One region of the Oceanobacillus sp. FSL W7-1309 genome, then DNA from elsewhere that is predicted to be linked to it. Evidence: predicted binding sites of a transcription regulator. Region 1 holds the regulator's gene; each other region holds the start of a gene.
The links. The regulator Rex, encoded in region 1, represses fermentation and respiration genes when NADH is low (regulators of the CRP and FNR family bind a similar motif). The targets are predictions, from matches to a motif close to TTGTGAAATATTTCACAA.
Positions count from the first base shown of each region.

Region 2: the regulator Rex is predicted to act here: its motif matches at 8,863-8,880, upstream of NST46_RS21200 (cytochrome ubiquinol oxidase subunit I).
Region 3: the regulator Rex is predicted to act here: its motif matches at 935-952, upstream of nadC (carboxylating nicotinate-nucleotide diphosphorylase).

Region 1 is NZ_JBBOBX010000001.1:2,247,199-2,257,729, reverse strand. It holds gene NST46_RS10835 (Na-translocating system protein MpsC family protein) at 1-373, opposite strand, end outside; gene NST46_RS10830 (BCCT family transporter) at 853-2,430, shown strand; gene NST46_RS10825 (CsbD family protein) at 2,504-2,704, shown strand; gene groL (chaperonin GroEL) at 3,117-4,748, opposite strand; gene groES (co-chaperone GroES) at 4,827-5,111, opposite strand; gene NST46_RS10810 (CPBP family intramembrane glutamic endopeptidase) at 5,387-6,106, shown strand; gene NST46_RS10805 (YdiK family protein) at 6,110-6,307, shown strand; gene NST46_RS10800 (hypothetical protein) at 6,384-7,400, opposite strand; gene NST46_RS10795 (redox-sensing transcriptional repressor Rex) at 7,698-8,336, opposite strand; gene NST46_RS10790 (ABC-F family ATP-binding cassette domain-containing protein) at 8,488-10,416, shown strand.
Region 2 is NZ_JBBOBX010000002.1:1,735,494-1,746,024, forward strand. It holds gene NST46_RS21160 (CitMHS family transporter) at 106-1,437, opposite strand; gene NST46_RS21165 (response regulator) at 1,612-2,331, opposite strand; gene NST46_RS21170 (sensor histidine kinase) at 2,324-3,970, opposite strand; gene NST46_RS21175 (SCO family protein) at 4,249-4,827, shown strand; gene NST46_RS21180 (NB-ARC domain-containing protein) at 4,853-5,050, shown strand; gene NST46_RS21185 (glutamate-5-semialdehyde dehydrogenase) at 5,278-6,525, opposite strand; gene proB (glutamate 5-kinase) at 6,522-7,637, opposite strand; gene NST46_RS21195 (YfiT family bacillithiol transferase) at 8,144-8,653, opposite strand; gene NST46_RS21200 (cytochrome ubiquinol oxidase subunit I) at 9,030-10,370, shown strand; gene NST46_RS21205 (cytochrome d ubiquinol oxidase subunit II) at 10,367-10,531, shown strand, end outside.
Region 3 is NZ_JBBOBX010000002.1:1,274,553-1,285,083, reverse strand. It holds gene NST46_RS18930 (hypothetical protein) at 1-121, opposite strand, end outside; gene NST46_RS18925 (transcription repressor NadR) at 212-739, opposite strand; gene nadC (carboxylating nicotinate-nucleotide diphosphorylase) at 985-1,830, shown strand; gene NST46_RS18915 (TAXI family TRAP transporter solute-binding subunit) at 1,854-2,861, shown strand; gene NST46_RS18910 (TRAP transporter permease) at 2,954-4,891, shown strand; gene NST46_RS18905 (solute symporter family protein) at 5,190-6,734, shown strand; gene NST46_RS18900 (LytS/YhcK type 5TM receptor domain-containing protein) at 6,734-8,473, shown strand; gene NST46_RS18895 (LytR/AlgR family response regulator transcription factor) at 8,481-9,233, shown strand; gene acsA (acetate--CoA ligase) at 9,415-10,531, shown strand, end outside.

The DNA of each region.
Region 1 (10,531 bases):
TTTCAGTGTAATTCTCTAACGCATTGTCTTCATCCTCTTCATTCTCCAAAACCCCGACTAAAATGCCCGAACGATTATGAAGAGACCAATCATAGTACAATTCCTTTACTTCTAAACTTGCAATAACCTTTAAGGTAACCTTGATCCCAGGGATAAGCTCCTGCATGAGGAGATCTCTTGTTTCTTCCACTTTCATTTTTTCTCCCTGAGACAATAACACCCGTTCCATCGGAGCTAGAAAATCTCTCAGGTGTATGGTGATAAATGGTTTTTTTAAGGAAACATAAACGGAAGATGGTCCTTTCCCAAAGTTATCCCTTAAAAGCTTCCCTATATAACTTGCTATTTCAGCTTGTACAGAGTTTTTTTCCATTAATAGTCATTCCTTTTTATAGGCAGAAACATTATTTTTCCCACCCTGAGAAATAGTATAGCAATGTGTTTCCTTAAATACAAGGTTAACCATTTTCTACGTTTGATAACAGGCGGTTCCTATATTCACTATAGAATTAATAAAAAAACTATCCATCAATCGTTTAAGTTTTCCAGAAGTGGGGAACATATCTTTCGTTGCTTTCATGGTTAATTTTTGATGTCCTCGTTTATATTGCCTATCTGCTCTTAGCCTGGATTATTCACTCGTTGGTCACATTGTTAATAGTAGTAGGTGTGGTAGACATTATTCAGCGCATTCTGAAATTAAGTTCATTTCACCTCGGATTATGGAGCAGAAATTAAAGCTTGAATAGACTTTTAAACAGGCTCCCATTCAGTAAAATTGAAGTGGAGAGCGTACCTAGAAAAACAAAATTTAATAGTTGAATCGTTTGTAGAAGTATAGGAGGTAACTTCATGGATAAAGAAAACAGATCCAAAGAGAAGAGAAGATTAATTGATCATCGCATTTTTGCACCATCCATATTAATTATGATTGCAATTTGTGTTCCATTTGCGTTATATGAAAATGAATCATTGAAACTATTAAATAGCATATTTAATCAGATTGTCGATATTTTAAATTGGGGCTATTTATGGTATGCCATTTTAATGGTTGCCGCAGGTCTTTATTTTTCATTTTCCAAATACGGGAATGTCGTGTTAGGAGATCCGATGGAAAAGCCGAGATTCAATCTGTTTGAATATTCCTCCATTCTAATTGCCATGGGGCTTGGGTCCACTATTATGCGAACCGGTATGACTGAATGGGGAAATGTCGCAGTTGATCCCCCTTTTGGTGTGGAAGCACAATCAGCGGAAGCGTTGATGTGGGGTAACGCCTATAGTATGTTCCTGTGGAGTTTCCAAACCTTTGCTATTTTTGTTATGGCTGCACCTGCCCTGGGATATCTTGTGCATGTCCGCAAGAAACCCCATATGCGGATTTCCGAAGCATGCCGCAGTATTTTTGGCGATACGTTTACAGATGGGATTGGTGGAAAAATATTGGATGTTATTTTTCTAGTTAGTATCCTTTCAGGTGCTGCTGTTACTTTAGGACTGGGTACACCGATTGTTACCTATAGTTTAGCAGAAATATTTAATATCGAAATCACATTTGGTTTAACATTGATCGTGACCATCGTGTGGGTATTGTTTTTCTCCATTAGTGCCTATTTAGGGATCGAAAGGGGTATTAAGAAATTAAGCACCCTTAATATGTATCTTGCTGGAATATTTGCTGTGTTTATCATGGTAGCTGGACCTGGTGTATTCATTCTTAATTATTTTACGGACTCCATCGGGTTTCTATTTACACATTATATTGATATGTCTTTAAATACAAACGCCGTATACCCGGGAGAAAGTACACATATACAAAGCAATACTGTGTTCTGGTTTGCCTATAATGCAACATGGGCCATGCTGCATAGTGTTTTCGCTGCAACAATATCAAAAGGCAGAACGATCAGGGAAATGATTTTGACTTATCTATTGGCTCCAATGCTCATATCCTGGGGTGCAACAGCCGTCCTTGGAGGTCTTGGTGTCGAAAGGTATCTAAGTGGAGAATTACCTGTATTAGATATTATCCAGGAAGACGCGATGGCTGCCATACCAGCAATTATAAGTTCATTGCCTTTCGCTATCTTTGCAATTGCAGCCTTTGTCGTCATCGCCATGCTTTTTATGATTACGACACTGGATTCAACAACATATACGATTGCTTCCTATGCAGGAACAAGGAACATGAGTAAATCAGAACCTTCTAAGAATTTGCGTCTGATTGTCGCGGCAATCATTACCGTATTCTCCTTATTATTAATGCGCATAGGCGGTCTTGCTCCGCTGGAGGTAGTTTCAGGAATAATGGGGATACCGATTATTTTCGTCCAGTTTCTGACCATATATGCCGCTAAGAAAATGATGGATGAGGATCGAGCATGGGTCAATAATGTAAGGAAAAACAAGCCACGGAAACAGAAAAAATAGTACTAAACAGAACAAGAATGTTTAATGTGGGTTTATAACAGGAAATAAATGATAAAAGAGAGGTGAAAACAAAATGAGTAACGGAAATGCTGACAAAATAAAAGGTAAAGCAAATAAAGCTAAAGGTGAAATGAAAGATCAAGTTGGTAACCTAACAGATAATAAGAAAGTCCAGGCAAGCGGCAAAAAGGATAAAGTGAAAGGTGAGGTTCAGGACACCTTTGGTGATGCAAAGAATGAAGCAAATGAAACAAAGACCGATCAGAAAAAATGAGAAGACTAAGAGCGTGTAATATAAAACGGTGCAGTAAGAAATGGTGCCTCCCCCCGAAAATTAGATTTTCACCTCTAATTTTCGGGGGGATTTTTTTGGCTAAATATGGTGAGGAATTTAAGATAAAGCTTGTTACAGAGTATTTATAAGGCAACCTAGGATATAAATCATTGACCAAAAATATAATATGGGTAGCGAAACATCAATATTGAATGGATTAAAAAGAAGAACGATCTTCACATAAAAATGGAAAAAATGAAAAAGGACGCTTCCGCATAAGTGAGAACTTTATACGAAAACGCCCTTTTAAACTTAAATTTATAATAAATGTTACCTTTATGTTACTTTTTAGTTTGACGGGGTTCGCAACAGCATCCCAAACGTTTATAAATCAACATTTAAGGGTGGTTTGTTACATCATACCGCCCATTCCACCCATGCCGGCCATATCAGGCATTGCAGGTGCACCGCCTTCTTCAGGCTTATCAGCTACAACAGCTTCTGTAGTTAATAGCATTGCTGCTACAGATGCTGCGTTTTGCAGTGCAGAACGTGTTACTTTTGTTGGGTCAACGATTCCAGCTTCAACCATGTTTACCCATTCGTTTGTTGCTGCGTTATATCCTACGCCAACTTTTTCGTTTTTCAAGCGTTCTACGATGATAGAACCTTCTAAACCAGCGTTTTGTGCAATTTGACGAACTGGCTCTTCGATTGCGCGAAGTACGATTTTCACACCAGTTGCTTCATCGCCTTCTAGGTTTAGTTCACTTACTTTGTTGTAAACGTTGATTAGGGCAGTACCACCACCGGATACGAAGCCTTCTTCAACTGCAGCACGTGTAGAGTTCAATGCATCCTCGATACGCAGTTTGCGCTCTTTTAATTCTGTTTCTGTTGCAGCACCAACTTTAACTACTGCCACACCACCAGATAATTTAGCAAGACGCTCTTGTAATTTTTCTTTATCAAATTCAGAAGTTGTTTCTTCTGCTTGTGCACGGATTTGTGCAACACGGCCAGAGATTGCTTCTGGGTTGCCAGCACCCTCAACAACTGTAGTGTTTTCTTTTGTTACAACAACTTTCGAAGCACGTCCTAATTGTTCGATAGTAGCAGACTTAAGATCCAATCCAAGATCTTCAGTAATCACTTCTCCACCAGTTAGGATAGCGATATCTTCTAGCATTGCTTTACGACGGTCACCGAATCCTGGAGCTTTAACAGCTACAGCGTTGAACGTTCCGCGAAGTTTGTTTACAACTAATGTTGCAAGAGCTTCCCCTTCAACATCTTCAGCGATTAATAATAATGGCTTTCCTTGTTGAACAACTTGCTCTAATACTGGTAATACTTCTTGGATATTACCAATTTTCTTATCTGTAATAAGAATGTATGGATCTTCTAATACTGCTTCCATTTTATCTTGGTCAGTAACCATGTATGGTGAAGAATATCCACGATCAAATTGCATCCCTTCAACAACCTCTAATTCTGTGTTGAAGCCTTTTGATTCTTCAATTGTAATAACGCCATCATTGCCAACGCGTTCCATCGCTTCAGCAATTAAGTTACCAACTTCATCATCAGATGCTGAGATAGCTGCGATTTGTGCGATAGAGTCTTTGCTTTCAACCGGTTGAGAAATTGCTTTTAATTCTTCAACAGCAGTTGCTACAGCTTTCTCAATACCGCGGCGGATACCTACAGGGTTTGCACCAGCTGTAACGTTTTTCAAACCTTCGTGAATCATTGCTTGTGCAAGAACTGTTGCAGTAGTTGTACCGTCACCAGCTACATCATTTGTTTTCGATGCAACTTCAGATACAAGCTGTGCTCCCATGTTTTCAAAAGCATCTTCCAATTCGATTTCTTTCGCAATGGTTACCCCATCATTTGTAATTAGAGGTGAGCCGAATTTTTTATCTAAAACAACGTTACGTCCTTTTGGTCCCAACGTTACTTTTACAGCGTTTGCTAATACATCTACACCGCGCAGCATTGCTCCACGTGCTTCTTCATTGAACTTAATATCTTTAGCCACTTAAAATTCCTCCTTTAAAATAATCATTCGAAAAATTTATTTGTCGTCGTTCATGTATGTGTTGGTTTTGTGTTACGATTAGCTTACTACAGCTAAAATGTCATTTTCACGAAGAATTAAGTATTCTGTACCTTCATATTTCACTTCAGTACCAGCAAATTTAGAGAATATAATGCGGTCCCCTTCTGCAACTTCAAGTGCCACTTTTTCCCCATTTTCAGTTACACGGCCAGATCCTACTGCTACTACGCGACCTTCCTGTGGTTTTTCCTTTGCAGAGTCTGGTAGTACGATACCGCTTGCAGTTGTTTCTTCTTGCTCAACAAGTTCGATAACAACACGATCTCCTAGTGGTTTAATCATGTAGAATGCCTCCTCAATTCTTTAACGTATTAGATTTATTAGCACTCTCAATGATTGAGTGCTAATTTCTATATTCATAATAATTAATCCCATAAAAAAATGCAAGTAATGTGTCTATAATTTTATTTAATTTCTAGTAAAATTTTATGTAAAGGGGCTCATAATATTAACAGCCTGTATAATATGATAAAATATCTTTTATGATGATTGATGATCAATAGATGGAATATGTAATACATATACTAAACTATACAAAGCAAAAGGAGTCGTTTTATTTGGCACGTAGATATTGGTATGTCATTTTAACTTATATACTGATGCAGCTTTCTGCATTTCCCGTTGCTCTGCTTGCAAAGCATCATTATATCCCAGTACAAGGTGTGATTTACTGGTCCATTTTTAGCTTTATTCTCGGACTTCTTATTATTTTGTGGATTATGAAGCCCGATATGCAGATGAGAGATACACGCAATGCAGCACCGATGAGCTCAATGATACTCTGGTCAATCCTCGGTGTATTCATGGCTTTCTTTGCACAAGGAATTGCAGTAGCAATTGAAATGAATATACTAGGGATTTCACCTGGATCAGAAAACACTCAAGGTATCATGGATATAGCTCGTGCAGCCCCATTATTTATTATTATTCCTGCAGTGATTGCCCCAATATTGGAAGAAATCATTTTCCGAAAAATTATCTTCGGCAGTCTCTATAAGCGCATGAATTTCTTCTTCGCAGGTTTGGTCTCCGCCCTTATCTTCGGTTTTATTCATGAAGGGATGGAACATATCCTAATTTATGCTTCGATGGGGTTTGTATTTGCGTTTCTTTATGTAAAGACAAAACGAATTCTCGTTCCGATTATCGTTCATGCAGCAATGAACACATTAGTTGTTGTCGGGCAATTATCGATGGATCCAGAAGAAATGCAGCGACAACTTGAGCAAATGCAACGTCAGGTTGAGCAATTGCAAATGATCCTTATTGGAGGTTAATGAATGATTCATTCTTTGTTAGTTAAAGCGTTCATTTACTTCATAATGGCAATGATTTTTATTTACGTTGCCGTCCAAAGCAAAGGGCAAACAATCTGGAATCCCACCACGCTCATTTTTGCTGCTGTAGCAACGCTTGCCTTTGGAGTTGCAGTTCGATTGCTTAATAAGTATTTTCGATTGAAAAAGAAGAAGCATTAAATAGATACTATATAGATCTTCTTAATAAAAAAGAAGGCTGTTTCTAGATTAATACTGAAACAGCCTTCTTTTATTTTTATTGGATAGACTTCAACTTATCTATCCATTCATCTTTATCTTCGATTGATTTTTCAAACGTTGTGTAGCGAACAACATACAAATCATTGTCTTTCGCAAATACCCTTGCTACTTCTTCCTGATCGAGCTGAATATCATCTTCTGTTAATGAAAAATCAAAAAATCCTTCTTCCGCAGAATTAAATTCAAGCTCACCTGTAGTCATTTCTGTTAAATTCATTTCCATCATTTCGATAAAGCCTTCAGCACCTAACAATTCATCACCATCTGGATAATAATGAATCGTAAACAGCTCTGTGAAATTCGTTTGATCCTCATCAACTAAAAGAAATTCAGCGGTTGCTTCACCGTCTCCTTCCTCATAGTTCTCAAGCTCCCACTTTCCTTCATCAAACGGAATTTCTAAGCTCGTAATTGTGTCAATGTAAACACCTTCTGCCGCTGCATCAGCAGCAGTCTCTTCGATAACTTCCCCATTCTCATCAAGAGGAATTATTTCGCTTGGTTCTTCGGAACTATAAATTTTCCATGCACCATCATCTGGTCGCAAGACATGAACCCCGTGTGTTTCATTATTCATAAAATCAGGACCATCGACTTTCATTGTCGTCTGTTTATAAGAGATTGTTGCTTCTTCTTCTGATTTTTCTTCTACAACTAAATCAAATAATTCCATATCTAATGTATACACAGATAATTGATCGATTGTCGTACGTGTTGAGTCATATAAAGGAGATTCACTATGTATGGTTTCCATGTAAGCATCCAAGTCATTTTCTGTTAATGCTTCTAAGTTTGCTTCAAGTACTGCAAATAATGCCTCATCTTCTGGAACTACATTTTCTTCTGCTTCTTCAGACCCGTTTTTCTCGTTTGCTTCCGCATCATTTGTTTCTTCAGTTGCTTCAGCATCGTTAGTCCCTTCACTCTCATTGTCACTTTCATTTGAACATGCAACAATGAACAAACTAATAAATAAAACAAACATAATACCTAAAACCTTTTTCACGTTCACGAATAAATTCCTCCTCTTTCTCAATATATTCCCAATACAGATTAACGTAATAATCAGTAAATGGATAGATGTCTTAAGAACCAATAATTTTCAGAAAAATATTAGTTCCATTTATCTAGTTAATATTTATCAGCTTGTTTCCAGTGGTTGTTTAAAACGGAGATTTTATGGAATTGATGCAAATAAATTATGGTATTTACCAATATAAGGACATCCAAATCCAACCATAAAAAAACAAGGCTTTTGACCTAATATCAATAGCCTTGTAAATAAACAAAAATTTACAATGAGTAATATCTACTCTGGATTATCTAACGAATAATGCTTTAGGAAATAGACAAGGGCCTGCAATTCAACAGCAAGATCAATATGGTGGACCCGAATATGCTTCGGTACACTAATCCTTGCAGGAGTAAAGTTAAGAATCCCTGAAATCCCTTTTTCTACAAGCTTATCGGCGATCACTTGTGCTTCAACAGCTGGAACAGTTAGGATAGCGACTTTAATGTCTTCTAACTTTTCCTCTAAATCACGAATATCATAAACGGGTACCCCGCCAATATCCGTGCCAACCTTTTCTGTATCTGCATCAAATGCCGTAGTAATCCGGATATTATTGTTCTTCATAAAGTTATAATGAAGGAAGGCTGTACCTAAGTTCCCAACTCCGATTAATGCAACCTCTGTAACCTCATGCTGATCCAACGTACTTCGGAAAAATCCTAATAAATACTCTACATTATAGCCGTATCCCTTTTTTCCCAATGCGCCAAAATAAGAAAAGTCTCTTCGAATTGTTGCAGAATCCACTTTTACTGCATCACTCAGCTCCTTTGAGGAAACTCGCTTCTTCCCTTGCTGATTTAAATTGTTAAGAAAACGATAATATAAAGGCAGCCGCTTGGCAGTAGCTTGTGGAATTTTATTCTGTTCCATCAATCTTCCTCTTTTCAATCCAATAGTTGTATATGATAAGTTCTTTCCTTCTATTTTAACAGAAAACGTCAAATAAGTCGTGATATTTTTCACAATTCAGTTGCCTCGTTAAATAACTATAAGATACACTGTACATGATGGGGTGAAAAAGATGATATTAATGCAACTAAACGGAATTTCCAAATCCTTCGGTGCTGAAGAGATTTTATCAAATATTAAAATTGAAATTAAAGATAAAGACCGTATAGCTATTGTCGGCAGAAACGGTGCAGGTAAGTCAACATTACTTAAAATTATGGCACAAGAATTATCGTATGATGAAGGGGAATTTTTTCAACCGAAGGATCTTACATTCGGTTATTTATCCCAGCATATGACGTTAGAATCAGGGAAAACCATTTGGGATGAAATGCTAGAGGTATTTTCCCATTTAAAATCATTGGAAAAGCAACTTCGAGCATTAGAGAAAGAGATGGAGAAAGCCAGCGAATTATCTGGAGAAGAATATGACAAAGTCCTTAAAGAATATGACAAACTTCAACTAGCATATCAGACTGATGGGGGCTATACGTATGAATCTGATATTAGAGCTGTACTTAGTGGGTTAAATTTTGAGTCCTTTGATTATGATACTCCAATCGCAGAACTTAGTGGTGGACAAAAAACACGACTTGCCCTGGGTAAATTGCTGCTTCAAAAACCACAGTTGCTTATTCTTGATGAACCGACCAACCATCTTGATATTGATACATTGTCATGGTTGGAAAACTATCTCGTTAGTTATCCAGGCGCCATTGTCATCGTTTCACACGATCGGTACTTTCTTGATAAAACAGTTTCCATTGTATATGAAATTTCACGGCATAAAACGCGAAAATACCATGGTTCGTACAGCAAGTATTTGGAGCAAAAAGCACTAAATTATGAACAGGAATTAAAGGAATTTGAAAAGCAGCAAACTGAAATTAAAAAAATGGAAGACTTTATCCAGCGGAATATTGTACGTGCTTCGACTACAAAACGAGCACAAAGCAGGCGGAAGCAGCTTGAAAAAATGGAGCGTCTTGATCGGCCACTAGGTGATGAGTCATCCGCTTCCTTCTCCTTTCAAATTAATCGCAGAAGTGGAAATGATGTATTAAAAGTTGAAGAGCTTAGCTTATGTTATGAAAAAGAAGTGGACCCTATTTTTTCCAACATACGACTGGATATAAATCGCGGTGACCGTATCGCACTTGTTGGTCCGAATGGTGTAGGGAAAACTACATTACTTAAGGCCATCTTAGGTAGACTGCAGACAGAAAAAGGAAACATCCAGCTTGGTACAAATGTACAAATTGGCTACTATGATCAAGAACAGGCTGATCTTAATTCTACTAAGACGATTCTTCAAGAATTATGGGATGATTACCCCACCATAAATGAAAAAGATATCCGCACGGTTTTAGGAAACTTTCTTTTTTCTGGAGATGATGTATTAAAGCAGGTCCATACATTAAGTGGTGGAGAAAAAGCAAGACTAGCCCTTGCTAAGCTTAAAATGCAGCAAGCAAATTTCCTTATTATGGATGAGCCTACAAACCATTTGGACATTGATAGTAAAGAAGTGCTGGAAGCGGCTTTGATTGATTTTCCTGGAACCATCCTTTTCGTATCACATGACCGCTATTTTATTAATAAAATAGCTGATCAGGTTGCTGAAATGGAACGAGATGGAATTACAATCTATCTTGGGGACTATGATTATTATTTGGAGAAGAAAGAAGAAGAGGCAGAAATCGAAAGGCTAAAACAGGAAAAGGAAACAACATCCAACTCTGAAACAAAAAAGCTAAGCTATAAGGAAGGCAAGCAGCTGCAAAGTGAAAAAAGGAAAGTCCAGCGTCGTATCTCAGAACTTGAAGAAATGATTGAACATCAGGAACTAGATATTGCACAGATTGAAGAAGAAATGACAAAACCGGAAGTTTATCAAGATCATGAAAAGTCATTGGAGCTTACAGAAACAGTGAATAAGTTGAAATACGAAATTGAACAACTTATAGAAGAATGGACTGCCCTTCAAGAGGAGAATAGTTGAACGATTTCATATAGTCCATTATAATAAACAGTAGGCAGCTAAACAGCTGCCTATTTTGTATCATTTTATAATAATGGAGTGTTTCGAGTGTAAAATCAAACATTGTTGGGAATCA
Region 2 (10,531 bases), on a different contig from region 1:
GCTTGTTATTCTCTACCGCTTTGTTGATTTTTTGTAACTTCACTTGCTGCAAAAAACGAAGCCCACTTAATAATGGGCTCCGCCTTATTTAATCGATACAATCTATTAAACTGCAATAACACCAATTAATACAGCAATAATTAAAAGTACAATACTTAGTCCCCACATCCATAAAAGAGAATAACGGATATGTTTTCCCATTTCAAGGCCTGCCAAGCCTAATGCGAGCCAAAGTGCAGGTGAAAATGGACTAACAAAGGTACCTACAATATTACCAATTACCATGGAATATGCTGTAGAAAGTGATTCAATTCCAAATCCAGTAGCAATTTGATCAACAACTGGCAATAAAGCAAAGTAGTAAGCATCCGTGCTTAACAGTAAATCAAATGGTACTCCGAAAAATCCGATAATTAAGTGCAGATATGGTGCAATAAATGCTGGAATAATTGTAACGAGATCCTCTGCAATCGAATTCAGCATTCCAGTTCCGGTAAGAATACCTAAAAAGGAGCCTGCTGCGAGAATTATCGTTGCCATCATTAAAGCACCAGGTGCATGACTGCGTATTCTTTCCGATTGCTGTTTCATATTTGGATAATTAAGCGGCAAGGCAATACTAAGCCCAATCATAAATGCAAAGCCTGCTGGAATAATTCCCCATACAAGTACGCCAATTACGGCAAGAAAAAGAATCGCATTTACCCAAAGTAATTTAGGTCTGGTCAATGACTCCTCATCTTTTGCAGAAGACGAATCACCATTTATTCTTTCAATTGCGGCTGCAGATTCTTTCGCACTGACCAGTCCATAATGCTTGCTTATTCTTCGCTTTTCCATAACTCCAAGGAAAGCGGCTAAAGCAATCATCAACACAAGACCACTAATTTGAATTGGTATCAATGGTCTCCAAAGCTCAGTGACATCCATATTTAGTACAGAAGCTGTACGTCCTAAGGGACCTGCCCACGGAACCATATTCATAATACTGGCACTTCCACCAATTAATAGTAAAAGCAAATACGGGTTCATTTTTAAATGCTTATACAACGGTAAAAGTGCTGGAATTGTAATTAAAAATGTAGAAGCTCCAGAACCATCCAGATGTGCAATTGCTGCCACAAAAACTGTACCAATACTAACTGTAATAACGTTTCCTCTTGTAAGTCGTATCATATTTTGAATTAAAGGATCAAAAAGTCCCGCATCTTGCATGACGCCAAAAAACAAAATAGCGAAAATAAACATGATCGCAACTTCAATTACGGTTAATGCACCTTCTGTGAAAAAGTCTCCAATCTCTGAAAATCCAAAGCCTGCAATAAGCGCACCGATTAATGGCACGAGCACCATGGCTACAATTGGTGTTACTTTATTGCTGATCAGTAGTACCACAATAATTAAAATCGTCAAAAAACCTATTATACTTAAACTCACTCTAATTCCCCTTCCTAACTAAACGCAATACATCATCTTATCTCCCATACCCTTTATGTAAGCGCTAGCAAAACGTATAAGTAAAAAATAGTTTGTATTTTTTACTTATTGAAAAAAGTAACATAAATGAATTTAGGAAGGAAGTTTCTTATCATAAACGGTCTAATTTTCATATTAATCATTTTGTTCATAAGTTTCACAAGTGAAATATCTTCGCTCTGGTCTTCCTACAGTCCCATATTTCAGTCTTGTTTCAACCTGATCTATACTGACTAAATACTCTAAATATCGTCTTGCTGTTGAACGACTCGTCCCAATTTGTTTGCTAAGCTCAACAGCCGTAACCCCCCCAGATTGTTCGGTTTTCAACAAGCTTGTAATTTCCTTTAACGTAATCGCATCAATCCCTTTTGGCAGACCAGCACGCTGCTTTTTTGGTATTGTAGCTGGCTTTGACCAAAACATTGCATCTATATCTCCTTGTTCCATTTCCTTTACAGATGATAGTAAATGCCTTCTTTCTTTATACCTCGTTAACATTTGCTCAAATCGAGTCACATCAACTGGTTTGATAATATAGTCAAACACACCGCCACGAACTACTTCTTGAATTGTCTCTACTTCTTTTGCGGCTGTGATAACAATAATATCTATTTCTTTATATGTGCTTCTGATCTCCCAGAATAAATTTAAGTCTTCTACATCCGGAATATAGATATCCAAAAGAATAATATCCGGAAGTTCATTACCTTCACTAAGAAATGCCAATGCTTCTTCCCCTGTCCTTACCGTATCACTTACGATAAATCCGTCTACTTTTTCAACAAATTGGCGATTTATATTTGCAATGCGAAAATCATCTTCCACGATTAAGACACGATAAGCTTCATGCATCTGTATCTTCCCCTTTCTTTGGTATGATCATGATAAAACAGGCGCCTCCCAGGTCACCTTCTTCTAGAATTAATTGACCCTCAATCCGTTGGACTGCTTGATACGTTAAAGCTAATCCAATTCCTCGATGGGTTCCATTCTTTGTCGAAAAGCCTTGTTCGAAAATCCATGGAATATCTGATTCAGCAATACCCGGGCCGGAATCTTCTACTTCCACTAACACATCTTCTCCAATATCTGTAAACAAAATGGATACATTACGATTATTAGGCTTTTGATCTCTCACTGCTTCGATAGCATTTTCGATTAAATTCCCAAGTGCAGTTAATAATACATCTTTTTCCTCTTCCGAAAAGCGATAGGAAAGCTGACTATCTGGATGGATCGACATGTTCACACCAAGCTCATTCGCTTGATTGAATTTCCCTTGAAGAATGGCGTGAATAAGTGGATCTGCAATATTATCTGTCAAAAAACGCTGCCATTTTTGCATTAGTTTACTTTCTTTTTTAATAAATTCAATTGCTTCCTGATTCTGATTCAGCTGCAGGAGACCAAGAATGGTATAAAGCTTATTGGAAAATTCATGTGTTTGTGCACGTTGCGTATTTGCATACTGCTTTACCCTCGATAACTCATGGATAACACCTTCTAGCTCTGTTTTTTCACGAAATGTCAGAACGGTTCCAATAATTGTTTCCTCGTTATACATCGGGGTTTGGTTTATTAGTACCACTTTTTCACCAAGAATCGCTTCTCTGTCATAGAAGCTTCTATTATGATGTAGAAAATCTTGTATATTTAAAGAAGGGATTATCTCTTGAATTAACTTTCCACTGTAATCCTTTTCCCCTACTCGTTGTTTAAATAAAAGTTGCTGGGCTTGAGCATTCATCATTGTAATGTGCCCATTATTATGAACAGCAATTATCCCTTCATGTGTTGATTGCAAGATAGCTTCCTTTTCGATCATTAATTGTGATATTTCTTCCGGCTCCATATTGGACAGTAATTTTTTGATATAATGTGAAATAAAAATAGCTCCAAGAACACCGAGCAATATTATAAGAAATAAGGTAATCCAAAGCGAATGATTCTGATCTGCAATCACTTTCTGTATATCATCATTTAAGAATCCAACCGATACAACTCCGATAATTTCTCCTTCATCAGAGAAAACTGGCGCTTTTCCCCGAATGGATAATCCGAGCGACCCCTCTTCAACAGAAACGTAGGACTCTCCATCTTTCAGGGCCCGTTCATTATCGTCTCCAACCATTCTTTTTCCGATGTGATTTGTACTGGGGTGTGAATAACGAACACTCTCTGTATTTCCAACTACAATAAATTCTGCCTCTGTTCCCTTCCGAATGGGGGCAACAATATCCTGAATGACAGCTGCCGGATTTTCCAATTGAAAAGCTTCCCTCAATTCAGGGATGTTTGCGACACTTGTGGCAACACCGAGCGCTCTTTTCCCAATCTGTTCTTCCATCGTATCCTCAATAAAGTTCTCAAGGAATAATGCGAAAATGATAAAAACCCCTACAATTAAGATACTTATTAATGCAATCATTTTTGCTTTTAGCTTAATCCTTATTCTTGGGCGGATGTTTTGTTTCTCTGATGACTTCCGCATTTTCCCCGCTCCTTTTGAAATTTCCTTATATACTGTTTCTCCACTATAACATTCTTCATAAAACACATTATTTTAAGAATACTAACCAGCTACTATAAAATCAAACTTGGCTGTTATGCCTCTGAAATTTTCAAATTCTTTGATTCTCCAGCGAGAAATCGTTCACAATGGTTTCACTGAATCGCCAACACTTAATTCGTGATATAATGTTATACTAGCGCTACATACATAATAGATTGATTGTTCGAAAAGAAGCATAAATAAAAGGGGACATTCAAATGAAGAAAATACTCCTGCTACATATACTATTAGCTTTCATTCTTATCGGCTGTAGTTCAGAAGCTATTGAAACAAACATGTCGGAAAAAGTAGATGATTTTCAATTCACAACACAAGATAATGAGAGCTTAGGCCTTAAAGACTTGGAAGGTCAATGGTGGATAGCCGATTTTATTTTTACGAATTGTACGACTGTTTGTCTTCCAATGACAGCAAATATGGCTGAGTTGCAATCCAGAATGAAGGACGAAAACCTCGATGTCCAGCTTGTATCTTTTTCAGTTGATCCCGATTATGACACACCAGAGGTTCTGAAGGAATATGGCGAGCGTTATCAGGCAGATTTTGGAAACTGGTCATTTTTAACTGGATATGACTTTCAAACAATCAAAGAATTATCAATCAAATCCTTTAAAAATTTGGTCAAAGAACCACTAGAAGGAGATAATCAAGTCATGCATGGGACTAGATTCTTTCTTGTTAATCCTGAGGGAGAGGTTATTAAAGGGTATGATGGTATAAGCTCAAGTGAAATTGATATTATCGTAGGAGATTTGAGAGCTGTAACCAAGGAATAGCACATAGATAAGGAGTTGAAATGAGTTGCCGACCAGTGAATACAAGGCAATCTATTCAACACTATATAGCACACTCGAAAAATTAGATCATACAGATAAACCAAAAATCATTGCCATTGATGGACGATGCGGAAGCGGAAAAACGACATTAGGAAAACAACTTGCCTCAAAGTTCGATTGTACCCTTTTTCATATGGATGACTTTTTCCTTCCTTTGAAATGAAAACAGAAAAACGGATGTCTGAGCCTGGTGGCAATGTTCACTACGAGCGATTTAAGGAAGAAATTATTCAGCCTTTATAAAATGAAATACCAACCGTTCATCGACCTTATAATTGTCAGAAGAAAGCGCTGGATAATCCAATTCAAACAGCATTCTTCATCCATTCAATAATTCGAGTAATAGGAAGGGCTGCTCCAGCACGGAACAGCCCCTTTACATAGACAGTGTTAATTTCTAATTTGACCACTACCTTTAATTTGAAACTTACTTGATGTTAATGCCGCAAGTCCCATCGGACCCCTAGCATGTAACTTTTGTGTACTGATTCCAATTTCGGCTCCATATCCAAATTCAAATCCATCGGTAAATCGGGTTGAGGCATTATGGTAAACGGCCGCTGCATCGACATGCTGCAGGAACATTTCGGCATGTGCAGTGTTCTCCGTAATGATCGACTCTGAATGTCTCGTTCCATATTGATTAATATGTCCGATTGCTTCCTCAACCGAATCCACTACCTTAATACTAATGGAAAGCCCAAGGTATTCGCTCGACCAATCTTCCTCTGTTGCTTCGATAGCAGTTGGAATAACTTTTCGAACAAGCTCGTCAGCATAAATTTGTACACCGTTATCCCCTAGTTTTTTCATTAGGTCACTACCATGTTGATTGAACCAATTAGCATCGATTAATAGAGACTCGATCGCATTACACACTGATGGCCGCTGCAGCTTTGCATTCAGTACAATTTGCTCTGCCATTTCTTTCTCAGCTGTCCTATCAATAAAGATATGACAATTTCCAGCGCCTGTTTCAATTACTGGAACTGTAGCTTCGCGCACAACCGTATCGATCAGGTTTTTTCCGCCTCTAGGAATTAATACATCCAGGTAATCATTCAAACGAAACAACTCTCCTGCTGTTTTTCTGCTTGTGTCCTCGATTAATTGTACGGCATTCTTTGGAAGAGCACTATTCTCCAACGCACGGTGAATCGATCTGACTAATGCAATATTCGAATGTTTAGCCGATGAGCTCCCTCGCAAAATAACTGCATTACCAGTTTTTAACGTAAGTGTTGCGGCATCTACTGTCACATTCGGTCTAGCTTCATAAATGATACCTATGACTCCAATAGGTACTCGCTTTTTCTCTATGTTGAGTCCGTTTTCCTTGTTGATCGTTTCTAAGATTTCACCGATCGGATCATGGAGGTCAATTACTTGATGGATTGCAGCAGCAATTCCTTCAATACGCTCTTGATTCAGCATAATCCGGTCTAATACAGATTCCGACAGACCCTTTTCTTTTCCTGTTGCTAAATCTTTTTCATTCTCAATAAGAATCATTTCCTGATCCATTATTAATTGCTCTGCTATCAAAGCTAATGCTTCGTTTTTCTCTTTTGTTGTAACTCCAGTCATCAAATAACTTGTTTTCTTAGCAACCTTCCCTTTTTGAATAACTTCACTCATGACAGTTCCTCCCCAATTTTTTGTACACTCACCCAGCCATCACGGTGGATGGCTTCTATAGATGGCGTGATGCGTTCATTTTCCATATGATCTTCAATTGCCTTTTGTAATTCAACGGACGAACAGCATATTTCTCCCTTGCCAAGTAATTCATGTATTCCATAAACCTGGACGACATCACCCTTTTCAAATGTCCCGCTTATTCTTAGTACTCCAGCTGAAAGCAGACTACTACCGTGATGGGATATTGCTTCTTCTGCCCCTTTATCAACATAAAGCTTACCCATTGATTCGGAGTGAATTGCTATCCATTGTTTCCGTGTATTTATGTGCTCCTTAGCATGACCGGCAATATACGTACCATCTCCGCTTCCTTGCAACACTTGAAGGAGTTTATCATGGCCATTTCCATGACCGATAAAGACAGGAACACCTATCATTGTTGCCGTTTTAGCGGCCATTAGCTTTGATTTCATGCCACCTGTTCCAACTTTTGAACCGCTCGTTCCTGCAGCTTCGATCATTTCATTTGGAATCTCATCCAGGAAATCATATTTTACCGCCGAAGAATTCGTTCTTGGATTCCCACTATAGATTCCATTAATATCTGTTAAAATAATGAGCTGATCCGCATGGATAAACCCACTAACTAAAGCTGATAACATATCATTATCACCGAATGTCAATTCTTCAATTGACACAGTATCATTTTCATTTATGATTGGAAGAATACCTCTTTCCAGCAGCTCTGTCATGGTTGCATAAGCATTCCGGTAACGTTCTCGATTTGAAAAATCATCCCGCGTTAATAGTAGCTGTGCCGCCGTTATTCCAAAGACACTGAATTTTTCCATATAAGTTTGAATCAATAAGCTTTGCCCAACAGCAGCAGCAGCCTGCTTTCCTTTTAAGGTGACGGGTCTTGATGAATAACCAAGCCTTCTAAAGCCAGCTGCAACAGCACCTGAAGATACAAGAATAACTTCATGGTTTGCTTCTCGAAGCGCAGCCAGCGCGTGAATATGATCATTTAGTTTTTGCTGATCGATTTCACCCTTATCATTTGTTAGGGAGCTACTGCCAATTTTGACTACGATTCGTTGCTTACGCATTTCGATTACCTCCATTAAACGTATTTCCTTATGTACACAAAAAAGCCCAATCGCCCTATATTATAAGGACGAAAGAGCTCTCTTCCGCGGTACCACCATTACTTGAATGTATGCACATTCCACTTCATCCATAACGCTGGAAATGCGCCCATGTATTGGCATGGGACTCTAAAGGTAGGTTCTGCAGGTTGTCTATGACGGAATCTTTCAGCTTCTAAATTCCGCTCTCTTTCATAGCAAGTACCGCATACTAGTCCTTTATTAACGTTCAATATATTGATTTCTATTATGGCGAGAAAAAATCCCGTTGTCAATAGGTAAAATATTCAGTTCTTTTTATTGGTAATTTTTAATTTGATGAAGGTTATTATGAAAGTAAAGGACGTGTTGCTCGATAATACTAAAAAAAGACAGCTAGAAGATTCTACTGGATGAATAAAAAATTAAGCCCACTTTTAAAGAATTGGCTTATCGTAGCTCGATAAGCCAATTCCATATATAATGTATTATTCTGCTAAAGCGATTTTTATATGGGCTAAGTGGTGCTCTTCGTGCCAAGCTAATTTTGCAACTTTTGTTGCAACCGTGATTTTACCGTTTTTTTGGTGAGTAAACGCCAGATTTAATTGCTCTTCAGTTAAATTATTCCCTAAAGATACGATGCGTTCATTTATGCCTTCTAGCATTTTAATGGAACTTTCTATAGGAAGTTTTGTATCCGGTTGAATAGCCCACTTGTCTTGATCAAAATTTGGTACTGTGGGATTTTCATCTGTTAAAGCAAGCTTCAAACGTTGATACATATTCAACTGGGAATCTGCAATATGATGAACAAGCTGACGAACTGTCCAGCTGCCATCACGATATTGTCTGCTGAGTTCCTCATTACTTAATGAGTCAACAGCTTTCCTTAAACGGATCGTGTAAGTTTCAATTTCTTTTAGGCATTCATGTGTATTTTCTAATGTTACTTTTTCAGGAACCTGTAATTTCCCTATTGGATATTTGACATCCATTTTTAATCCCCTTTCCTTTATTCGTTATTTTTAATTTGATTAGATCATCCTCTTTTTATTTTAACATATCTATCTAATCCCTCTAGTAAACGCTTTCCATAGAAATGGTCCTCTTTTTCAAGAAATACCTTTCCAATTAAATATAGATTAACAACGATTTTTTTGGGGAAAATACATATTGGTTGTCATTTTCTCGATTTATTATAAGATTGTTAAAGAGTTCACAATTAATTCATTTCCCGTTTGAAATATTGTCATATCTAATATCCAATTAGGTACGTCAACACGTTAGAATGAACTTAGATGTGCCTTTACATATCTAAGTAGAGCCTAATCTTAGGTGGTTTATTTGTGAAATTAAGGAGGAGGATCTGCGTTGTTATTTGATGATCCGGTATTTGCCAGTAGATTATTAACCCTTTTAACCCTTTCGTTTCACATTATCTATGCAACCATCGGTGTAGGGGTGCCCCTCATGATCATGATTGCACAATGGGTTGGAATCAAGAAGAACGATATGCACTATATGCTGATGGCTAGACGATGGGCAAAAGGGTTTGTCGTGACGGTTGCCGTAGGTGTCGTGACAGGAACTGCAATTGGTTTACAATTATCACTATTGTGGCCTAACTTTATGGAGCTTGCTGGTAATATCATCGCATTGCCATTATTTATGGAAGTTTTTGCTTTCTTCTTTGAAGCAATATTCTTAGGGATTTATTTGTATACATGGGATCGTTTTGATAACCCTCGTAAACACTTACTATTATTGATCCCGGTTGCACTTGGAGGTGGTATGTCTGCTGTCTTCATTACGATTGTCAACGCCTTTATGAATGCCCCAGCAGGTTTTGACATTATGAATGGACAACTTGTAAATGCAAATCCGATTGCAGCAATGTTTACTGCAGCAATGCCGACGAAAGTGTCCCACGTACTTGCTACTGCTTATATGACCGTTGCATTTATGCTGGCAGCCATTGCTGCATTCAGATTGCTTAAAGGTTCGAAACATGAATACCACAAAAAAGCTTTGTTTATGACGATGAAAATCGGACTTATCTTTTCCATTGCAACTGTGTTAATTGGAGACCTGTCTGGAAAGTACTTGGCAGAATATCAGCCTGAGAAACTAGCTGCAGCTGAATGGCATTTTGAAACTGAGGAAGCTGCACCACTCATTCTTTATGGAATGCTTGATGAAAATCAGGAAGTGAATTACGCGCTGCAAATTCCATTTGGATTAAGTATTCTTGCGCATGGTTATCCAAATGCAGAAGTAATTGGATTAGATCAATTTCCAGCAGAAGAACAGCCACCGTTAATTATCCATTATTATTTTGATTTAATGGTTACAATCGGTATGTTCATGCTGGCTCTCTCATTCGTCTATTGGGTTGGAGCAAAACGAGGCTGGTCTTTCGTTAAGACAGCATGGTACCGATCACTTATTGTCCTTGGTGGGCCATTGTCATTCTTAGGAATTGAAGCTGGCTGGTGGATGGCGGAAGTTGGTCGTCAACCTTGGATACTCAGAGGAATCATGACGGTTGATCAAGCAGCAACATCAAGTGATTATGTTGGCCATATGTTTATCCTTTTCGTAGGATTATATTTCGTTTTAGGTGTTGGTACGGTTGTCGTGCTAAGACGAATGTTTAAAAACGATCCGATTGAAAAGGCGATCGCCAAACAGCAAGGTGGTGATTCTGAATGAGTTTAGAAGTTCTAGGAATTTCCGTACTCTGGTTATTTTTATTTGGATATGTCATTGTCGGCTCGATCGACTATGGTGCAGGGTTTTTTAACGCCCAAAGCATTATAACTGGTAAGCAACATATTTTATCTAAAATTATTCAGCGTTATCTATCTCCTGTC
Region 3 (10,531 bases), on a different contig from region 1:
TACTTTCCTGAGGTTTTGAATCTGTTTCACGTTGTGGCTCGATATCCTGGTTTGGATCATTGTTTTTTTGCTTTTGCTCTAGCGAGTCATCGCTTTGTTTTTCTTTGTCTTGATTGGACATGTTATCACCTCGCTGACAAACTAGGATGTATTTCTATATAGTCCTGTAACCGTTGTAGCTCCATTTCAAACATGATTCGACCGAAACAAATTAAATTAGAATGCCGGAGTTTTTTAAGTCCTTACAAGCAGCTTCAATTTTAACGATTGAATCGGATTCAAGAGTATGCAGGTGAATTCCATTGGTTAGTGCAGATAAGTATGAAGCATCCGTGGACTGGATCTTTTTGATAAACTCGTCAGCTTCCTTTCGGTTGCTGACCCGAATCGAAGCGGTTATGTCACCATATACAGGATGTTCTACAATAACGTCTTTGATCGTTACCCCATGGTCAACAATCAAGTATAGCTCTTCTTGTGTTTGGCTAGCATCATGCTTACAGGCAATTACTTGTTGCTTTTGATTATTTGTTTGCTCGTTAAGATAGAGATACCCTTGGCTTGTTGCGATAATCGGTTCGTTTTTCGCCTTTAATATCGACACATCCTGAACAATCACCTGTCTGGATACGTTGGTAAGTTTGGCGAAATCACTGCCACTTATTGGTTGATCCGATTGCTTTAGTTTTTGTATGATGAGCTGCTGTCTTTTTGCTGAAGGCATTTTTTCGTGCTGCATTTTATTGCCCTCCTTAAACATTTCTGTGACATTTAGTCCAATTACGTGTGATTTTGTAAGTAGTACTTGATAATATATTAATTCTATGTAAATATAGAAGTCAAGACAGATGACTATTTATCTAGTAGCTGAACCTAGATTTGTCTCTAGAGGATTGCTAGTCTTTCTGGAAGTAAGCGTATTCTAATGTCTTTAATGTGAAAACAATCACAATCAGACTGACAACAAGTGAAGGAGTAACGATTATGAATCCAATCAAACTACGAAAAGCACTCGAAACATTTTTAATCGAAGATATTGGTGATCAAGATTTGACGAGCGATTCTATTTTCCCAAGGGAACAATTGGGAACAGGCTTGTTTATCGTGAAAGAAGCGGGAGTTCTTTCTGGACTCTCTATTATTAAGGAAACCTATCATTTACTGGATTCTGAAGTGGAGGTGGAGCTACATTTTAATGATGGTGATAAAATTGAAAAACAAACGGTGATTGCAAAAGTTTATGGATCTGTCCGTTCCATACTTTCTGGAGAGCGTGTAATCTTAAATCTTTTGCAGCGTATGAGTGGAATTGCGACGATGACGAACCACTGTGCAGAAGCCTTGAACGATCCATCGATCAGTATTTGTGACACAAGAAAAACAATGCCAGGTCTAAGAATGTTTGATAAATATGCAGTTACTTCTGGCGGAGGGAAGAATCATCGAAATGGATTATATGACGGTGTGATGATTAAAGATAATCATATTTCCTATTGTGGATCAATTACACAAGCGGTTGAAAAAGCACGTGCTGCACTTGGTCATATGATAAAGATTGAAGTGGAAACAGAGAATAAAAGCGAGGTATTGGAAGCCGTAGATGCAGAAGCAGATGTTATCATGTTCGATAATCGCAGTCCAGAGGAAGTAAAAGAATTTGTCGATCTTGTACCCGCTTCTATCGTAACCGAAGCATCTGGTGGAATTACGCTTGCTAATCTAGCAACGTATGCAAATACTGGGGTGCAATACATATCATTAGGTGCATTAACACATTCTGTTCAAGCATTGGATATTAGCTTGCAGGTGAATGAAGGAAGTAAAAAATAAAGCCAGCAACAGGAGGCCGTTTGATGAACAAAACCATCGTTATTGCAATTATTTTTGGGTTTGTTTTCCTAACTGCATGTGAAAAAGATAACGAACAAGAAGCAAAAGGGGCGGTTCAATCGGAAGCGACTTTTCACACAACGATTGTTGGTGGAAGGGTTGGTGGTGCTTGGTCTGTTTTTGCTGAAGGAATCGCAGAATCAATTCGCAGGGAACATGAAGGAGCTATTATTACGGTGGAACCAGGTGGAATCGTGGAAAACCCACTAACCGTCGCTACGGGAACTGTTCCGTATGGATTATCCTATGCGATGACTTCCTACGCAGCATATAGTGGTGATGAGCCATATGATCAGCCCTATGAAGATATTCGATCTGTAAGTGTTGTGATCCCGGCAAACTACTACCAATTTATAGTTGCTGCGGACGTTTACTATGATTCCTTTGAAGAGATGATTAAGCAAAAAGCTCCAATTCGATTGGCAGTCGATCAAAAGGGAGCAGCCGGTGAAATTATTACCCGCAACATTTTAGAAGCATATGGAATCTCCTATGGTGACATTATTTCTTGGGGAGGATCGATTGATTATTTATCTGGATCGAAAACATTTGAAATGATGGCCGATAATCGGATTGACGCTAGTGGAGATGCGGTGTCAGCGCCTTCAAGCGATATTATCGAAGCGTCAACATTGATGCGTCTGAAAATGCTTGAATTAAATGGAAAGGTGATCGAGCGTGTATCCGAAAAGCTTGGAATGGATGCAGGAACGATTAATGCTACTGCATATCCCTTTTTAGAGGAAGACGTAGCGACCGTTAGCACCCCGGCAATACTTATTGCTCATAAAGATGTTCCGGAAGAAGATGTCTATCAGATGACAAAGGCGATCTATGAAAACTTTGACTATCTTAGAACGGTACACAAGGAATTTAATAGTCTATCAGAAGATAACATGATGAAAGTTGGTAATGTGCCACTGCATCCAGGTGCGGAAAAATTTTTCCGAGAGAAAGGAATGCTTCCATAATATTATTTTGTGTTCTATTGAGGGCGCGCCAGATTGCTTGCTTTAGAAAAGATTACTAGGTTTTGCTTTTTCTCGAAAGGAGTCATTGCGTTGTGAACAGGAAAGCAGTATTAACCAGATGGCTGTTGGAAGGATACAAGCGTAATCTATCCAGCCTCCCAATGAAGCTTTTTATATTTTTTGCATTTGGATTGTCTGTTTACCAAATTTGGTCTGTAATTTTTGGGAATCTTGATCCACTTAATCAAATGGCAATCCATTTAGCATTTATTCTTGCACTTACATTTTTACTTTATGGCTATTCACAAAAGGAAGCAGTTCGAAGTCATAAGCCTAGCTTGATTGACTATTCCTTTGTTGTGTTGGCAATCAGTGCGGGTATCTATTTCACGTTCCATGCTGAGCGGATTGCAGTTCGAATACCAATTATGAATCCATTAACAGGTTGGGATCTCTTTTTCGGACTTGTGTTTATTGTTTTAACGATTGAGGCAACACGACGTACGATTGGTTTTCCAATTATTGTTCTTGTGTTTATTGGGTTTGCTTATACATTGTGGGGCCATCATTTCGATGGGCTATTTGGTCATCGGGAAATGTCTGCGGTTGAGTTTATTGAAAAGCTCACCTACGGCTTTAATGGACTTTGGGGATCGCCAATTTCTGTAGCGGCTTCATTTGTGTTTATGTTTATGTTGTTTGGTGCGTTCTTGCAAAAATCAGGTGCCGGGGAGTTTTTCTTTCGGATTTCAACAGCTATTGCAGGAAGAACGCGAGGAGGATCTGCAAAGGTAGCAGTTCTTGCTAGTGCATTTTTCGGCTCTATCTCTGGCAGCCCAACAGCAAATGTTGTGACTACGGGAAACTTTACGATTCCGGTTAGTAAAAAATCAGGCTATACACCAGCGGTTGCAGCAGCAGTGGAGGCTGCTGCCTCTACAGGGGGAAGCATTTTGCCTCCGATTATGGGATCATCGGCGTTTTTAATGGCCGCAGTGACACAAATGTCATATGGGTCCATTGTAATTGCAGCATTGATTCCTGGCGTTCTATATTATGTTTCTTTATTTGCGATGGTTCATTTTGAGGCCATGCGCCTTGATTTACCAAGACCTGCCAAGGAAGATATTCCGAAAGTCAGCGAAGTGCTTAAAGAAGGCTGGTTTTATTTTATTCCATTAATTGTACTAGTTGTTCTCTTAGTGCAAGGTTACAGTGCTTCACGTACAGGATTCTATGGCCTCCTTGCAGTAATCATTGTTAGCTGGTTTCGCAAAGAGACACGAATGGGCGTGCGAAAGACTTATGAGGCATTAGTGGATGGCGCAAGGTCCTCAATTCCTGTAACAACAGCCTGTGCCGCCGCAGGTCTTATTATTGCTGGTATTATGACAACTGGTCTTGGTGGAAAGGTAACGAGTATTGTGCTTGGATTAACAGAAGGGATGTTGTTTCCGACATTAATTCTTGTGATGCTGATTTGTATCGTATTAGGGATGGGAATGCCGGTTGCTGCTGCATACATCCTAACAGCGATGCTTGCAGGTCCAGCCTTAATCGAATTAGGGGTGTCAGTGATAGCTGCACATCTCTTCATTGTGTACTTTTCAATTTTTTCAGCAATTACCCCACCTGTTGCTGTTGCCGCATATGCCGCAGCGGGAATTGCCGAGGCAAACCCGAACCGCGTAGGACTAGAGGCTGTCAAACTAGGTATTGTCGGTTTTGTTGTCCCATTCATGTTTGTCTTAGAACCCGCCCTCTTAATGGACGGAAGTTTTGTAGAAGTATTACTGGCACTCTTGACTGCTGTTATTGGTGTCACGGCTCTAGCAGGAGGGGTGATTGGCTGGTTAAAAACACGGACGAATGTTTTGGAGCGGATTCTATTAGTTGTGAGCGGTGCGCTATCTATGTATGCTAATCTATGGACGAGCGCACTTGGTATCGTAATTATTATTTTAGTCTATGTTTCACAGAATAAAAGAAAAGAAGAAATGCCTGTTAGAGCTACTGAACTTCGATCTTAGTCAGCTTTATCGAATGAGGTGTTATCAAGGTAATATTGTAGCTTGATAATGCCTCGTTTTGTATGTTATGAAGTAGGAGAACGAGAGCTGCCAAGACTTCAGTTAGTTCAAGAACACTGAATCAACCTACGCGCAAGCCTTTACTTCTAACCCCCTATCATATAAAATTTATAGTAAAATAAAAATAAAGAATTGAATTTATTTTTACATATTTTAAAAAATGTGCATTTAACAATACAGCATGAGGATTTAGCTCTCGAATAATGATCCTCTACCTTAAAAAAACGAGGGTGAGCCGATGAACATTACCTATCTACTATTTTTTCTCTGTATTGTCGTTAGTACCTTAATTATTACCTATTGGGCGGCAAGGCAAAGTAAAACAACCAACCAGTTCTATATTGCTGCTGGTAGTTTAACAGGTACACAAAATGGGATGGCAATTGCAGGGGATTATATAAGTGCAGCTTCCTTTCTAGGAATTGTTGGTACCATTGCGATTAATGGCTTTGATGGTTTCTTGTATGCGATTGGATTTTTAGTTTCATATTTAATTGTATTGTTCTTTATTGCTGAGCCAGTACACCGCTTGGGCAAATATTCACTAGGAGATGTGATTTGCGCACGCTTTCCGAGTTATAAAATGCGTGGAGTGATGGCTGTTGGTGCATTAATCATTTCGGTTCTCTATATGATTCCTCAATTAGTTGCTGCAGGATTGTTGATTCGTTTATTGTTAAATATTAATTATTCAACTTCTGTGTTAATTATAGGATTATTAATGACTATTTATGTTGTTTTTGGTGGAATGTTTGCTACATCATGGGTCCAAATCATTAAAACAGTATTACTTTTATCTGGTACATTTCTACTCGCACTCATTGTTTTTTCTCGGTTTAATTGGAGTATTTCAGCCCTCTTAGAACAAGTTGCACTCGGTTCTCCATTAGGTGATCAATTTTCGTTACCAGGTCATTTATTTAATAACCCGATTGAAACAATTTCGCTTCATCTTGCCTTAATTCTTGGTACTGCCGGCTTACCACATATTTTAATTCGATTATTTACCGTCCGTAATACGGTAGAAGTGCGCAAATCTCTCTTAACTGCGAGCTGGATTATTGGTGTATTTTATTTGATTGCGCTTGTTTTAGGGCTGGGTGCGGTTGCACTAGTTGGGTTTGAGGAATTGGTTTTGCTTGATCCATCCGGAAATTTAGCTGCACCATTATTAGCGGAGAACTTGGGTGGCGACTTTCTAATGGCATTTATCGCTGCGATTGCCTTTACAACAATTGTAGCGGTTGTAGCTGGTTTAGTCATTTCGGCTACGACTGCTTTCTCGCATGATATTTATTTTCATATCCTTAAAAAAGGTAATACAACAGAGAAGAAACGCTTACGTGCTGCGCGCTGGACCGCTTTTTTTATTGGCCTTCTATCAACGTTATGTGCACTTGGGTTAAGGAATATGAATGTAACGTTTCTTGTTTCGCTAACATTTATTGTTGCAGCATCTAGTAATCTGCCAGTACTATTATTAACCATCTATTGGAAACGGTTTAATCAAACTGGAGCAATTACTGGAATGGTCTGTGGCTTAACAGCATCTTTATTGCTGCTATTAGTCGGACCACACGTGATGAATTTAGATGGAGGTTGGATTGCAAGAGATGCCTTTATACCACTCTATAACCCAGGAATAATTGCAATACCAATTGGATTTTTAGGGGCGTATTTTGGAGCGAAAATATCTCGTAAAGGACAAGAAGATACGGTTCCATTCCATGCTTTCTATCTAAAATCACAAACAGGGATTGATGCAAGGAGAGATCGTCCGTGATGTATTTGACAATCGTTTTATTCGAACGTTTAGGTTTATTATTGATTATTGCCTTTGTCCTTACAAGAAGCCCTGGATTTAGGTCACTGCTTTATCGTGAATTTAGTTTTAAAATGGCAGTTATTCATGCGTGTGTGTTTGGTTTGTTTGGAATTGCAGGGACACTAACCGGAGTCGTTATCGGGAGTGACTTTACGGTAGTCCAAGCATTTGTTTGGGATGTAAGGGATAATCAAATGGTTGTTAGTTCTAGTTTAGTTGCTATTGTAATTGCAGGGTTATTAGGAGGACCAATCGTTGGTCTTGGAGCTGGGATTATTACTGGTACGCATTTGTTTTTTTTAGGGGGGATTGGATTTTTAGCGAATAGCCTCGTGAATCCCTTAACAGGAATAATGGCAGGATTTACGGCGCGATTTTTTTCACAAGAACGAGTTATCTCACCAATAAAAGCACTATTTATTGGGATTTTCCCACCCATTTTACTTATGCATTTATTACTTATTTTTGATTCGCAGGATAGGGAAATGATTGCCATGATTAATACGATCGGATTACCAGTTGTATTATCGAATAGTATTGCCATTGCAATTTTTACAGCAATGATTGCCATTGTAATGCGAGAGCAGGAAAATGAAGCAGCATTTGCAACAAAGCAAGCATTGACGATAGCAGAAGAAGCACTACCTTTTTTAAAGGAAGATTCCTTTCAAAAAAAAGCTGAAGGGATTGCGGGACTTCTCTATGCCCGTTTAAAATTAGCAGCGGTTACGGTTACAAATGAAAAAGAAGTAATGGCACATAAAGGGATAGGGAGTGACCATCACAAGAAAGGTAACCAGTTAACGACAAAACTATCACACCGGGCAGTGGAAACCCAGGGGATGCTTGTTGCTTATTCAAAGTCGGAAATTCAATGTTCCAATAAAAATTGCCCATTAGAAGCTGTCATTATTATTCCAATATTAGAAGCAAGTAAAACAATTGGACTGATAAAATTATACTTTCTTAAAGCACAGCATATTCGTCCGGTTGAGCTCATGCTAGCAGAGGGTCTCGGACAATTGATCGAAAATCAATTAAAAACAATCAAAGCGGAAAGGATTGAATTACATACGCGCGATGCAGAGCTGAGTAGTTTACAAGCGCAAATCAATCCGCATTTTTTATTTAATACCCTGCATATGATTGCAGCATTATTTCGTAAAGACCCTGAAAAAGCAAGACATATCACCGTTCAATTAGCGCACTTTATGCGGTTCAATTTGAAGCTTGTCTCCACACATCTCGTGCCACTTACAAAGGAAGCGGAACATGTCAAAGCATATATTGCGATTATTCAAACCCGATTTACGAGTCGCTTGCAAATTAAATTTACACAGCCAGAAGGAATTTCCCATCTGCTTATTCCACCGTCATCAATCCAGCCACTTGTTGAAAATAGTGTCGGGCATGGACTGGAGCACGTTACAGAAGGAGGAAGAATTGAGGTAACGATGGAACGAAAAGGTGATCGAATGAAAATAAGTGTTCGAGATAACGGGCGAGGGTTTTCTGAAGAAATTCTATCTCAGGTTGGAAATGTTGTGCTGACGGAAAACCAGCATGGCGGGACCGGTTTATATAATGTGAATCAGCGCTTAATAAATCTGCTTGGTGAGGAAGCACGCTTACATGTTCGGAATTTACCTGTGAGTGGTAGTGAGGTTTATTTTACGATCCCATATAAAGAAAGGTAGGTTTTATATGAAAATTCACACGATAATTGCGGAGGATGAACAACTGGCACGTGAAGAATTAATCTATTTATTAGAAAAAGAACAAGATGTAAAGCTGTTGCCAAGTGCGGAAACTGGGGAACAATTAGTAGAGCTATACCTTGAACATGAACCAGATGTTATCTTTCTTGATGTCCATATGCCAGGTATGCGTGGTGTAGAAGCAGCGAAGAAAATAACAGAGCTTGCTTACATGAAAGTCCCATTATTTGTTTTTACCACTGCGTATGATGAATATGCAGTAGAAGCCTTCGAAATAGAAGCGATTGATTATATGCTGAAGCCATATGATACAGAACGGTTTCAAACAGCGATGAATCGTATCCGCAAACGAATGCAGCAAGCAGAGAGAAATGGCCAGGATTTATCAATTCAAGGCAGGACTCAGGCGACGAAATTATTGATAGATGATAACGATCGAACGGTTGTTTTGTCTCCGGATGCAATTTATTATGCCGTTCCATTCAAGCGGATGTTAGAGATACATACAGAGGATAAGATAATTCACAGCAGGATGACATTACAAGAGCTGGAAAAGAAGCTTCAGGGCTATGCTTTTTTTCGGACCCATCGCAGTTACCTTGTCAATTTGAATCATGTCCAGGAGATTACACCTTGGTTCAACGGAACAAGTAATGTCACATTAAAAGATAAAAAACAAACAACAATTCCCGTTAGTCGGGCTGCGAGGAAACATCTTTTTGATCTATTTGGAAATTAACCATTAATAACACTATTAAAACAATTCAATCGTAAATTTAAACCATTGAAGCGGATTTCCTCACTTGTATGTTAACTTCCTTTATAATCTCGGTAAGCGCTTACAAAAAAGCTGGAAATATAATAAAGGGAGGAAATACAGAGTGACTGAGACATTTGCAGCCGTTAAAGAGAAAGTAAATATGCCAGATTATGACCAAGCATATCAGGAGTTTAATTGGAAAGATGTAGAGAAGAACTTTTCTTGGTACGAAACTGGAAAAGTAAATATGGCTTATGAAGCAATTGATCGCCATGCAGAGAGCTGGAGAAAGAACAAAGTTGCACTTTATTACAGTGATCAAAATCGGGACGAAAAATATACATTCCGGGATTTGAAATTACGATCCAATCAATTTGGGAATGTATTGCGAACTATTGGAGTCGAAAAAGGTGACCGAGTTTTCTTATTCATGCCACGATCACCCGAGCTTTATATTAGTTTGCTAGGGATTTTGAAAAATGGCTCCATTGTTGGCCCATTATTTGAAGCTTTTATGGAGCAGGCTGTACGGGATCGGTTAGAAAATAGTGATGCGACGACGTTGATTACAACGAAGGATCTTTTGCCGCGTGTGCCATATAAAGAGCTTGCTCATTTAAATCAGATTATTTTAGTTGGTGAAGATGAGCTGCCAGATAACACGGAAGATATTACGTTTTACAATTACGAAACAGAAATGAAAAAAGCCTCGCGTGATTTAGAAATTGAATGGGTAGACCGTGAGGACGGAATGATTTTACACTATACCTCTGGTTCAACTGGAAAGCCGAAAGGGATCTTACATGCTCATAATGCAATGATTCAGCATTATCAAACCGCTAAATGGGTATTGGATTTGCAGGAAGAGGACATTTATTGGTGTACAGCTGATCCTGGGTGGGTAACTGGTACCTCCTATGGGATTTTTGGACCTTGGTTAAACGGCGCATCCAACCTCATTCGTGGAGGGCGTTTTAGTCCGGAAGATTGGTATTTAACGATTGAAAAGTACGGTGTCACGGTGTGGCTAAGTGCCCCAACAGCATTTCGAAGATTGATGTCTGTAGGTGATAATGTTTCAGAAGAATATGATCTAAGTTCATTGCGGCATATTTTAAGTGTTGGTGAACCGTTAAATGCAGAAGTCGTACATTGGGGAATGAAAGTTTATAAATTGAGGATTCACGATCATTGGTGGATGACAGAAACAGGTGGCATTATCATTGCCAATTATCGCTCCATGGAAATGAAGCCAGGTTCGATGGGCAAACCATTTC